Regions from separate parts of the Streptomyces sp. NPDC090499 genome, predicted to be linked through region 1. Evidence: riboswitches for the same ligand, from Rfam matches in the RefSeq annotation. Region 1 holds a riboswitch; the other holds the start of a gene.
The links. A riboswitch is a leader RNA that binds a small molecule or an ion and turns the genes downstream of it on or off. The one in region 1 is predicted to bind glycine.
Positions count from the first base shown of each region.

Region 1 (5,160 bases):
ACGCGTCCAGCGGCGGGCACGAGCAGACCAGGTTCCGGTCGCCGAAGGCCTGGTCGATCCGGCGCACCGGCGGCCAGTACTTGTCGGCGGCGGACACCCCGGCCGGGAAGACGGCCTCTTCACGGCTGTAGCCGTGCTTCCACTCCCCGCCGAGCGCGGCGGCGGTGTGCGGGGCCTCACGCAGCGGGTTGTCGTCGGTGGACCACTCCCCCGCCCCGACCTTGTCGATCTCCGCGCGGATGGCGATCATCGCCTCGCAGAACCGGTCCAGCTCGCCGAGGTCCTCGGACTCGGTCGGCTCGATCATGAGCGTGCCGGCCACCGGGAAGGACATCGTCGGCGCGTGGAAGCCGTAGTCGATGAGCCGCTTGGCGACGTCGTCGACGCTCACCCCGGTCGCCTTGGTCAGCGGCCGCAGGTCGATGATGCACTCGTGCGCGACAAGGCCGCCGGGCCCGGTGTAGAGCACCGGGAAGTGCGGCTCCAGCCGCTTGGCGACGTAGTTGGCGCTGAGCACGGCCACCTGCGTGGCCCGCTTCAGCCCCTCGCCGCCCATGAGCCGGACGTACGCCCACGAGATCGGCAGGATCCCCGCCGAGCCCCACGGCGCGGCCGAGACCGGCCCGACACCCGTCTCAGGACCGGCGGCGGGCTGCAGCGGGTGGTTCGGCAGGTACGGCGCCAGGTGGGCCCGTACGGCCACCGGACCGACACCGGGACCGCCGCCGCCGTGCGGGATGCAGAAGGTCTTGTGCAGGTTGAGGTGGGAGACGTCGCCGCCGAAGTGGCCCGGCTTGGCGACCCCGACCAGGGCGTTGAGGTTGGCCCCGTCGACATACACCTGGCCGCCGGCCTCGTGCACCTGCGCGCAGATGTCGGCGACGTGCTCCTCGAACACCCCGTGCGTGGACGGGTAGGTGATCATCAGCACGGCGAGCTCGTCACGGTGCTGCTCGATCTTCGCCCGCAGGTCGGGGACGTCGATCTCGCCGTCCTCGGCGGTCTTCACGACGACGACCTTCATGCCCGCCATCACGGCACTGGCCGCGTTGGTCCCGTGCGCGGACGACGGGATCAGGCACACGGTCCGCTGCGCGTCGCCGTTGGCGCGGTGGTACGCGCGTACGGCGAGCAGGCCGGCGAACTCGCCCTGCGATCCGGCGTTGGGCTGCAGCGACACCTTGTCGTACCCGGTGACCTCGGCGAGCCACTCCTCCAGCTCCCGGATGAGGGTCAGGTAGCCCTGCGCCTGCTCGGCGGGCGCGAACGGGTGCAGCTGGCCGAACTCGGGCCAGGTGACCGGTTCCATCTCGGTGGTCGCGTTGAGCTTCATGGTGCAGGAGCCCAGCGGGATCATGCCGCGGTCCAGCGCGTAGTCCCGGTCCGCGAGCCTGCGCAGGTAGCGGAGCATCGCGGTCTCGGAGCGGTACTGCTGGAAGACGGGGTGGGTCAGGTAGCCGTCGGTGCGCAGCAGCGCCTCGGGCAGCGTGTCCTCGGTGACGGCGTCCAGTGCCTCGACGTCGCCATCGACGCCGAAGGCCGTCCAGACGGCGCTCAGCTGGGCGCGGGTGGTGGTCTCGTCGCAGGCCATGGACACGTGGTCGGCGTCGACGAGCCGCAGGTTGACGCCACCCTGGCGGGCTGCGGCGACGATCCCGGCGGCCTTGCCGGGCACGCGCGCGGTGAGGGTGTCGAAGTAGGCGCCGTGCACGATCTCGACACCGCCTGCCGTGAGCCCGGCGGCGAGGACCGTGGCGTAACGGTGCGTGCGCTGCGCGATGGCCCTGAGTCCCTCGGGCCCGTGGTAGACGGCGTACATGCCGGCCATCACCGCGAGCAGGACCTGCGCGGTGCAGATGTTGCTGGTGGCCTTCTCCCGCCGGATGTGCTGCTCGCGGGTCTGCAGCGCCAGCCGGTACGCCTTGTTCCCGTCGGCGTCCACGGAGACGCCCACGAGCCGTCCGGGCAGGCTGCGCGCGAACTTCTCGCGGACCGCCATGTAACCGGCGTGCGGCCCGCCGAAGCCCATCGGGACGCCGAAGCGCTGGGTGGTGCCGACGGCGATGTCGGCCCCGAGCTCGCCCGGCGAGGTCAGCAGGGTCAGCGCGAGCAGGTCGGCGGCGACGGTGACGAGCGCGCCCCGTTCGTGGGCCTGCTCGACGACGGCCCTGACGTCGCGTACGGCACCGGAGGCGCCGGGGTACTGGACGAGCACCCCGTTGATCTCCCGCCCGGCGAGCTCCGCCGGAATGCCCTCGGCGAGGTCGGCGACCACGACCTCCACGCCCGTCGGCTCGGCCCGGGTCTGGATCACGGCGACGGTCTGCGGCAGCGCGTCCGCGTCGACGACGAAGACGCCCTTCTTGTTCTTGCCCATGCGCAGGGACAGGGCCATGGCCTCGGCGGCGGCGGTGCCCTCGTCGAGCAGCGAGGCACCGGAGGTGGGCAGCCCGGTGAGGTCGGCGACCACGGTCTGGAAGTTCAGCAGCGCTTCCAGGCGGCCCTGGGAGATCTCCGGCTGGTACGGGGTGTAGGCCGTGTACCAGGCGGGGTTCTCCATCACGTTGCGCAGGATGACGGGCGGCGTGAAGGTGCCGTAGTACCCCAGGCCGATCATCGAGCCGAGCACCTGGTTCCGGTCGGCCAGGGACCGCAGCTCGGCCAGCACCTCGGCCTCGGTGCGGGCGCCGGGCAGCTCCAGCCGGTCGGCGTTCTTGATCACGTCCGGCACGGCGGCGGCGGTCAGCTCGTCGAGCGAGCCGTAGCCGACCTGGGCGAGCATCTTGGCCCGGGCCTCGTGGTCGGGGCCGATATGGCGCTGCTCGAAGGGGATTCCCTGCTCAAGCTCGGAGAGCGGGATGCGCTGGGCGGTCATTGCGGAGGCCTCCTGGTCTGACGCGACCTTCGAGGGGTACCCCGGCACGGGTACCCCGACGGCCTCCCCCTCTGTCATCGGACCTGAGAGCTTCGCCGGTACGCCCTTGCGGACCACCGGCTTGCACCGTCGGTGAGAGCGGACGCCGTCGACATCCGCCCTGCTTTCCAGAGTGACCTCGTCCGTGCGGTACGTGAGCCTGAGAGATTCCGGGGAGGATTTGCTCCTTCGGCGCCTCCGGTTTCCCGGAGGACTCTCCCGCACGGGGTCAGCAGCCGCCTGCCAGCCTACCAGCGGGGGCAACACCGGAGCCTTCGAGTGGCCGCCTCCTTCAATGTGCTCTTTTGTAGTGCTTACGGATGAGTTGCGACCAAGTGGAGGGCCCGTGCAGACCGACATCGATCCGCGCAACCTGATCGGCCGCAAGGCGTTCGACCGCAATGGCACGAAGATCGGCACGATCGACGAGGTGTACCTCGACGACGCGACGGGCGTGCCGGAGTGGGCGGCCATACGCACCGGCCTGTTCTCCAGGGACGCCTTCGTCCCCCTGGAGCCCAGCGAACTGGTCGAGGGCACCCTTCAGGTCCCCTTCGACCGCGCCCTGATCAAAGACGCCCCCGACTTCGGCGTGGGCCGACACCTCTCCCCGGAACAGGAGCTCCAGCTCTACCACCACTACGGCCTGGACACGACTCCCCCGCCCCAGGCCCGCCCCGACCACGACTTCGGCAAGCTGGCGGGCACGGAGGAGTAGCCACATGGCTGCGGGCAGGCGTGCCGCAGGGCGGCACGGGTGGGCGCAGCGGCACCCGGCAGGCGCCGGTAAGCCTCCCCACCCCCGCCCGGCCCCCACCCACGGTCACGCCCGCACCCCGTCCGCCGAAACCCCGGGCATCAACGGCAACGGCTCCGCCGGCTCCAGCTCGGGATCCTCGACCCGAAACGTCCGCACTCTCCCCGGCGCCGCCGCCCCCGGCGTCTCGAACCGGACCGTCACCCGTCCCAGGCCACTCCCCTGCACCCACCCGTGCCCGTACTCGGTGTGCCGCACGTCGTGTCCCGCGGGCCACCTCCGCTCGGCAACCGCCTGCTCCTCGGTGGCCGGCTCCGCGACCTCGTCCTCCGCCGCGAACTCCGCCGCCCCCGCGTCGGCCGCCGCCTGCGCGAACAGGTCCTCCTGCGTGTAGTCGGCCAGCCCCGACACCCCCACCCCCAGCAACCGCACGCCCCCGGTCGTGTCCACCGAGTCCAGCAACCGCGCGGCCGCCTCCCGCACCACCGCCGGATCGTCGGTCGGCCCCCTGAGCGTCTCCGAGCGGGTGAGCGTCGAGAAGTCGTACCGCCGCACCTTCAGCACGATGGTCCGCCCGGACAGCCCGGCTCCCCGCAGCCGCCGTACACACCGGTCGGCCAGCCGCTGCACCTCCATCCCCACCCGCAGCCGGTCGTGGATGTCCACGTCGTAGGTGTCCTCGACCGACACCGACTTCGTCTCCCGTTCGGCCACCACGGGCCGCTCGTCGTGGGCCAGCGCCATCGCGTACAGCGCGTGCCCGTGGGCCTTGCCGAGCAGCCGTACCAGCTCGTCCTCGCCCGCCTCGGCGATCTCGTCGACCGTGGTGATCCCGGCCCGCCGCAGATGGTCCCCCGTCGCAGGCCCCACCCCCGGCAGGGTCCGTACCGTCATCGGCCCCAGCATCGCCCGCTCCGTGCCCGGCTCGATCAGCACCAGCCCGTCGGGCTTGGCCTGCTCGGAGGCGATCTTCGCGAGCATCTTGGAGGCGGCGAGCCCGACCGACCCGGAGAGCCCCGTGACGGCCCGTATGTCGGCGCGCAGCCTCTCCCCCACCAGCCGCGCGGACGCGGCGTCCCGGGCCATCTCACCGGCCTCCAGATCTACGAAGGCCTCGTCCAGACTGAGCGGCTCCACCAGCGGCGAGAGCCCCCGCAGCAGCCCCATCACCTGCTCGCTGACCGACCGGTACAGCCCGAAGCGCGGCACCAGGTACGCGGCGTTCGGCGCCAGCCGCCGTGCCTGCCCCATCGGCATCGCCGAGTGCACCCCGAACACCCGGGCCTCGTACGACGCGGTGGCCACCACACCGCGCGGCCCGAGCCCGCCCACGACCACGGCCTTCCCGCGCAGGCTCGGCTTGGACGCCTGCTCCACCGAGGCGAAGAAGGCATCCATGTCGAGATGCAGGATCGTGGGCGCGTTTCTCACATCTCCGATGCTGCACCACACCACTGACAATGCCCCGGCACGGGAGACCGTGCCGGGG
Region 1 covers NZ_JBIVXP010000015.1:8,951-14,110, reverse strand. Annotated here, with positions in the region: gene gcvP (aminomethyl-transferring glycine dehydrogenase) at 1-2,875, opposite strand, end outside; glycine riboswitch at 3,053-3,146, opposite strand; gene ACIQVL_RS38045 (PRC-barrel domain-containing protein) at 3,261-3,632, shown strand; partial or broken gene ACIQVL_RS38040 (DNA polymerase IV) at 3,554-5,102, opposite strand.

Region 2 (5,160 bases), on a different contig from region 1:
CACGAATTCCGGGGCGGCGGACCTTTTGGATAACGTCCGGGAATACGAGAAACGGGGAACACGAATGTCAACTCGCGTACGCAGAACCACTTGTTCGGCACTTGCGGCGGCCTCCCTCGTCGTGGGTGCGGTCGCCCTGGCCCCTGCCGCCGATGCCGCGGCAGCCGGCACCAAGGGTCCGACGTCCTGCCGCGGGGGCGAGGTCAGCTACACGATCAAGAAGGCGGGCAAGCCGTACTACTCGGCCATCGGCTCCCGCGTCGGCGCCTACAACAGCAGCGCCTCCAAGGCCACTCTGAAGTACGATCTGGCCTTCAGCACGGTGCGCCAGACCTCCCACACCTTCTCGGTGGGCGTGAGCCTCGAATGGGAGATTGCCAAGATCGAGAAGATCAAGGTCGACGGCAGCTACGCGTACAACGTGACCAAGCAGACGAAGAAGGACAGCAGCGTCTCCTTCTCCCTGCCGGTGGCCGGCCATTACTACGGCTACGTCCAGCCGAAGGTGCAGTACACGCCGTTCACCACCACCAAGTGGGTGGAGAAGCCGAACTGCAACGTGGTGAAGGTGAAGTCGAACACCGTGCACGCCATCACCGCGTACCCGCTTTTCGCCTCGTGCCAGAGCAAGAACGAGGCCTGCACCCCGAAGCCGAAGTAGAAAACCCGCGGAAAGTCCGGCGCGCGTCGGAAAAAAAATGATGGGGCCCGCCTGTTGCACAGGGCGGGCCCCATCGTCCTGACGGGTCAGTAGACGCCGGGCGCAGGCGGATACCCGTATCCCGCCGCCGACGCCGGAGCCGCGTGGGCCTCGCGGTCGTAGAACGGCCGTGCCGTCGCCCGCATCCACATCACGACCGGGTCGTACTCGTCGGTCATCGCGACCGTCGACACCGGCAGTCCGTCCGGCACCGCGCCGATCGACTGCTGCATCATCCCCCGCACCGAGTCCACGGCGGACGGCGAGGTGTCGTACACGTCCAGGCCGATCGCGAGGTACGGCGCCCCGAGGGCCGGCTGCACCCAGGCCCGGCGCAGCGAGCGGATCGCGGGGGTGCGGTGGGCGTTCTGCGTGAGCAGGGCGTAGAACTGCGGGATCTCGATGGCCGGTTCGGCGAGCCGCAGCGGCCCGGCCGGCTGGCGGTCCAGGCCGGTGGCGATGCGGCGCAGGTCCAGCCACGGGATGCCGACGCCGCCGCCCGGGGCGTGCGGGTTGAGCCAGAGGCCGAAGTGGTCGGGGTAGAGCGTGCGGGCCACGTCGATGCCGTCGACCACCTCGTACGAGCGGTTCCAGCCGCTCGCGGAGAGCTCCTGGGCCGAGGTCACGCAGGGGGCGTAGCCGTGGCCCTCGACCTCCATGTTCCCGTACTGGGCGTCGGGGGAGCCGGCCTGGCCGTGCCAGAGCAGCATCCAGATCTGGCCGGAGGCGGGCGTGGCGAGGGCGCGGAGGAGTGCCTCGTAGGCGTCGTAGCGCCCGGGGGTTACCTGGCGCAGCATGTGCTCGACCTGCCCGGCCGCCGCGGTGCCGCTGGCGCTCACGTGTTACCGCCCCTTCATCTGGTGCCCCGCGTCTGGAGGGCGCCCCGCGTTTGGAGACAGCTTATGCGTCCGGGGGGCGGGGGCCGATTGTCCGTGCGCGGGTGCCGGTTTCGTCGTGGTACTTCGCGCAGTTCCTCCCCCAGCCTTCGGCCGGGGGTACCCCCAGCGCCCCTGGGTCCGCTGCCCTTTGGGCCGGCTGCACAGGAAAGGGGGGCTTCAGTGGCCGTGCTGGTAGAAGGGCCGGACGTTCTCCCGCATCCAGTGGCCCACCGGGTCGTCCGCCACGTCGAGCAGGACCAGGTTCACCGGCCACTGCAGCGGGACCCGGCCCAGCGCCTTGCCCAGGGCCTCCAGGGGCAGGGCGCGCAAGTCGCCCTCCCACTGGGAGAGTTCGACGCCCACGAACATCACCGGGTCGGCCGTCTCGATCACGGCCAGGCAGCGGCGGGCCGTGGCGACCACGCCGATCGCCGCGAACTCCGCCGACGCCGCGGCCAGGAAGTCCATCGGATCGTCCTGCCAGTCCGGTTCGAAGAGGCGGACCCGGCCGCCGGAGGCGGGGCCGTCCAGTTCGGTACGGCCGGTCCGGCAGAGCTCGGCGACCGCCTCCGGCGGCAGCGGGACACCGACCACTCCCCCGGGGTTCACGGCGATGCCGACCTGCGGGGGCAGGCCGCGGGCGAACTCGACCGCCGGGGCGATCGTGTACGACAGGTGGGAGCCGGCCACCAGCCGGAACTGCTCCTCGGAGCTGAAGACCGGCACGTACACCCGGCCCTCGATCTGCGTGGTGGGCAGGTCCAGCGGGCCGCTGTGCGGGCCGCCGCCCTCGGGCAGCGGGATCCACAGGAAACTCCGGCCCAGTACCTCGATGAGCCGGCCAGCCGCCGCGGGCACGCCGAGGGAGGCCGACAGGACCTCCTCCAGTTCGTTGCCTGGCCACCCGCTGTGCGGGTGGGGGTGCGCCTGTGCCGGGAAGTCCGCGGGAATGTCCGCCGGGAAGTCCATCTGCCTACCGCCTGCTGGAAACCGCTGCTGAGGCTGGAAAGGCTAGCGGGTGGCACCGACAAAGCCACCCCACCAGCCGGTTCGGGCCGCGAAAGCGGCCCCGGCGCACCGCCGCCTTCTCAGCGCTCGAAGGCGATCCGGCGCAGTGCGTCCGCCGCGGCCCGGTCGACGAGGACCGCCGAGCCGACCCCCTCGGGCAGTCTCCCCTGCTCCGCCGCGCGCAGCAGCCGGCCGGCCGCCCTGCGGTGGCGCAGGAAGGCGTACCGGGAGACGCCCCGGCCGCGCTCGCGCTGGCCGTCCAGTGCCGTGCCCGGGGTGACGTCGAGGAGCAGCAGGTGCAGGGTGCCGCCGCGGCGGCGGGCCTCCCGGGCCAGCCAGTCGCGCACCCAGGCCTGGGTCCCGCAGTCGTGCACGACCACGCCCTCGCCGGTGCCGAGGGCCCGGCGCAGCCCGGCGTAGTGGGCGAGGCGGACCAGCGGGCGGTAGACGGCGTACGGCAGGAGACCGGCCAGCCGGGCGTCCCAGCGGTCGCGGGTGTCCTGGGAGTCGACGCAGATGCCCTGCACGGCGCGGTGCATCAGGGTGGACTTGCCGCTGCCGGGCAGCCCGGTGACCACGACCAGGTCCCGGGGGCCGAAGAGCAGGCCGTGCGGGCTGTGGCCGGCCCGGTCGCGCAGGTCGCGGACGACCGGTGCGGGGCTCTCGCCGCACCGCTCGCGGGCCGGGGCCGTCGGCTGCCGGGGCAGGGCGATGCCCGTCGTCGTCGCGTATGCCGTGGTCCTTGTCACCGTGATCGTCCTCCCTGGGGGTTCAGGAAAGGTTTTCCCCACTTAATGTAAAGAGAAGGTAATGCACGGTGTCTCGCGGTTCCGTTCGCGTCCTGCCACAGGCCCGTCACAAAGGTGCGGCACGGGCCGGGTCTGCCGCGGCGCCGGGCGGCGTGCAATGATGTCCGCGCCAACTGCATACCGGCCGCTTGAATCCGCGCGGGAGAGTCCCCAGCCGTCTTCGCTGGGGCGCCGAAGGAGCAAGTCCCTCCCTTGAATCTCTCAGGCCCCGTTACCGCGCGGGCGAGGCACATCTGAAAAGCGGGCCGCTGTGTCAGTGGCTCCACCCAAGGTGCAAGCCGTGACCACGTCCGTGGTCAGGGCGAACCTCTCAGGTTCCGATGACAGATGGGGAGGACAGCCCTCGCCTGTCATGCCCTTGGAACCTTCGGGAGACGACCGACCGATGAGCAGTACCGATTCCGCCGCACCCCGCCGTACCGCGCTCGATGCCCTGCACCGCTCGCTCGGCGCGACCATGACCGACTTCGCCGGCTGGGACATGCCCCTGCGCTACGGCTCCGAGCGCGACGAGCACGTCGCCGTACGGACCAGGGCCGGGCTCTTCGACCTGTCCCACATGGGCGAGATCACCGTGACCGGCCCGCAGGCCGCCGCCCTGCTCAACCACGCCCTGGTCGGCAACATCGCCTCCGTCGGCACCGGCCGGGCCCGCTACACCATGATCTGCCGCGCCGACGGCGGCATCCTGGACGACCTGATCGTCTACCGGCTGGCCGAGACCGAGTACCTGGTCGTCGCCAACGCCTCCAACGCCCAGGTCGTCCTCGACGCGCTCGTGGAGCGGTCCGCCGGGTTCGACGCCGAGGTCCGCGACGACCGGGACGCGTACGCGCTGCTCGCCGTCCAGGGCCCGGAGTCCCCCGGCATCCTCGCCTCCCTCACCGACGCCGACCTGGACGGGCTGAAGTACTACGCCGGGCTGCCCGGCACCGTCGCCGGCGTCCCGGCGCTGATCGCACGCACCGGCTACACCGGCGAGGACGGCTTCGAGCTGTTCGTGAAGCCGGAGCACGCGGTGGAGCTGTGGCAGGCGCTGACCAAGGCCGGCGAGGGCGTCGGCCTGGTGCCCTGCGGGCTGTCCTGCCGGGACACCCTGCGGCTGGAGGCGGGCATGCCGCTGTACGGGCACGAGCTGACCACCTCGCTCACCCCCTTCGACGCCGGTCTCGGCCGGGTGGTGAAGTTCGAGAAGGAGGGCGACTTCGTGGGGCGCGAGGCGCTCGCCGAGGCCGCCGCCCGCGCCGAGCAGAACCCGCCGCGGGTGCTCGTCGGCCTGGTCGCCGAGGGCCGCCGGGTGCCGCGCGCCGGGTACCAGGTGGTCGCCGGCGGCGAGGTGATCGGCGAGGTCACCTCGGGCGCCCCCTCGCCCACCCTGGGCCGGCCGATCGCCATGGCGTACGTCGACGCGGCGCACTCGGCGCCGGGCACGGCGGGCGTCGGCGTGGACATCCGGGGCAGTCACGAGCCGTACGAGGTCGTGCCGCTGCCGTTCTACAAGCGCCGGAAGTAACCGCCGCCGGCGGCACCGGCAGCCGCCACCGGGCGTGACCTGGCGCACAGAGCCGCTGGTCACGCACGTTCCCAGCAGTCCCCCTTTCACCAGCACTCCCCCGCGTACAGGAGAATTCAGGCCATGAGCAACCCCCAGCAGCTGCGGTACAGCAAGGAGCACGAGTGGCTGACGGCCGCCGAGGACGGCGTGGCGACGGTCGGCATCACGGAGCACGCGGCCAACGCGCTCGGTGACGTCGTCTTCGTCCAG
Region 2 covers NZ_JBIVXP010000010.1:52,616-57,775, reverse strand. Annotated here, with positions in the region: gene ACIQVL_RS31930 (hypothetical protein) at 65-661, shown strand; gene ACIQVL_RS31925 (enhanced serine sensitivity protein SseB C-terminal domain-containing protein) at 748-1,539, opposite strand; gene ACIQVL_RS31920 (enhanced serine sensitivity protein SseB) at 1,756-2,547, opposite strand; gene ACIQVL_RS31915 (AAA family ATPase) at 2,667-3,341, opposite strand; glycine riboswitch at 3,525-3,622, shown strand; gene gcvT (glycine cleavage system aminomethyltransferase GcvT) at 3,781-4,908, shown strand; gene gcvH (glycine cleavage system protein GcvH) at 5,032-5,160, shown strand, end outside.
Region 2: another riboswitch for glycine. It lies ahead of gcvT (glycine cleavage system aminomethyltransferase GcvT); the one in region 1 lies ahead of gcvP (aminomethyl-transferring glycine dehydrogenase).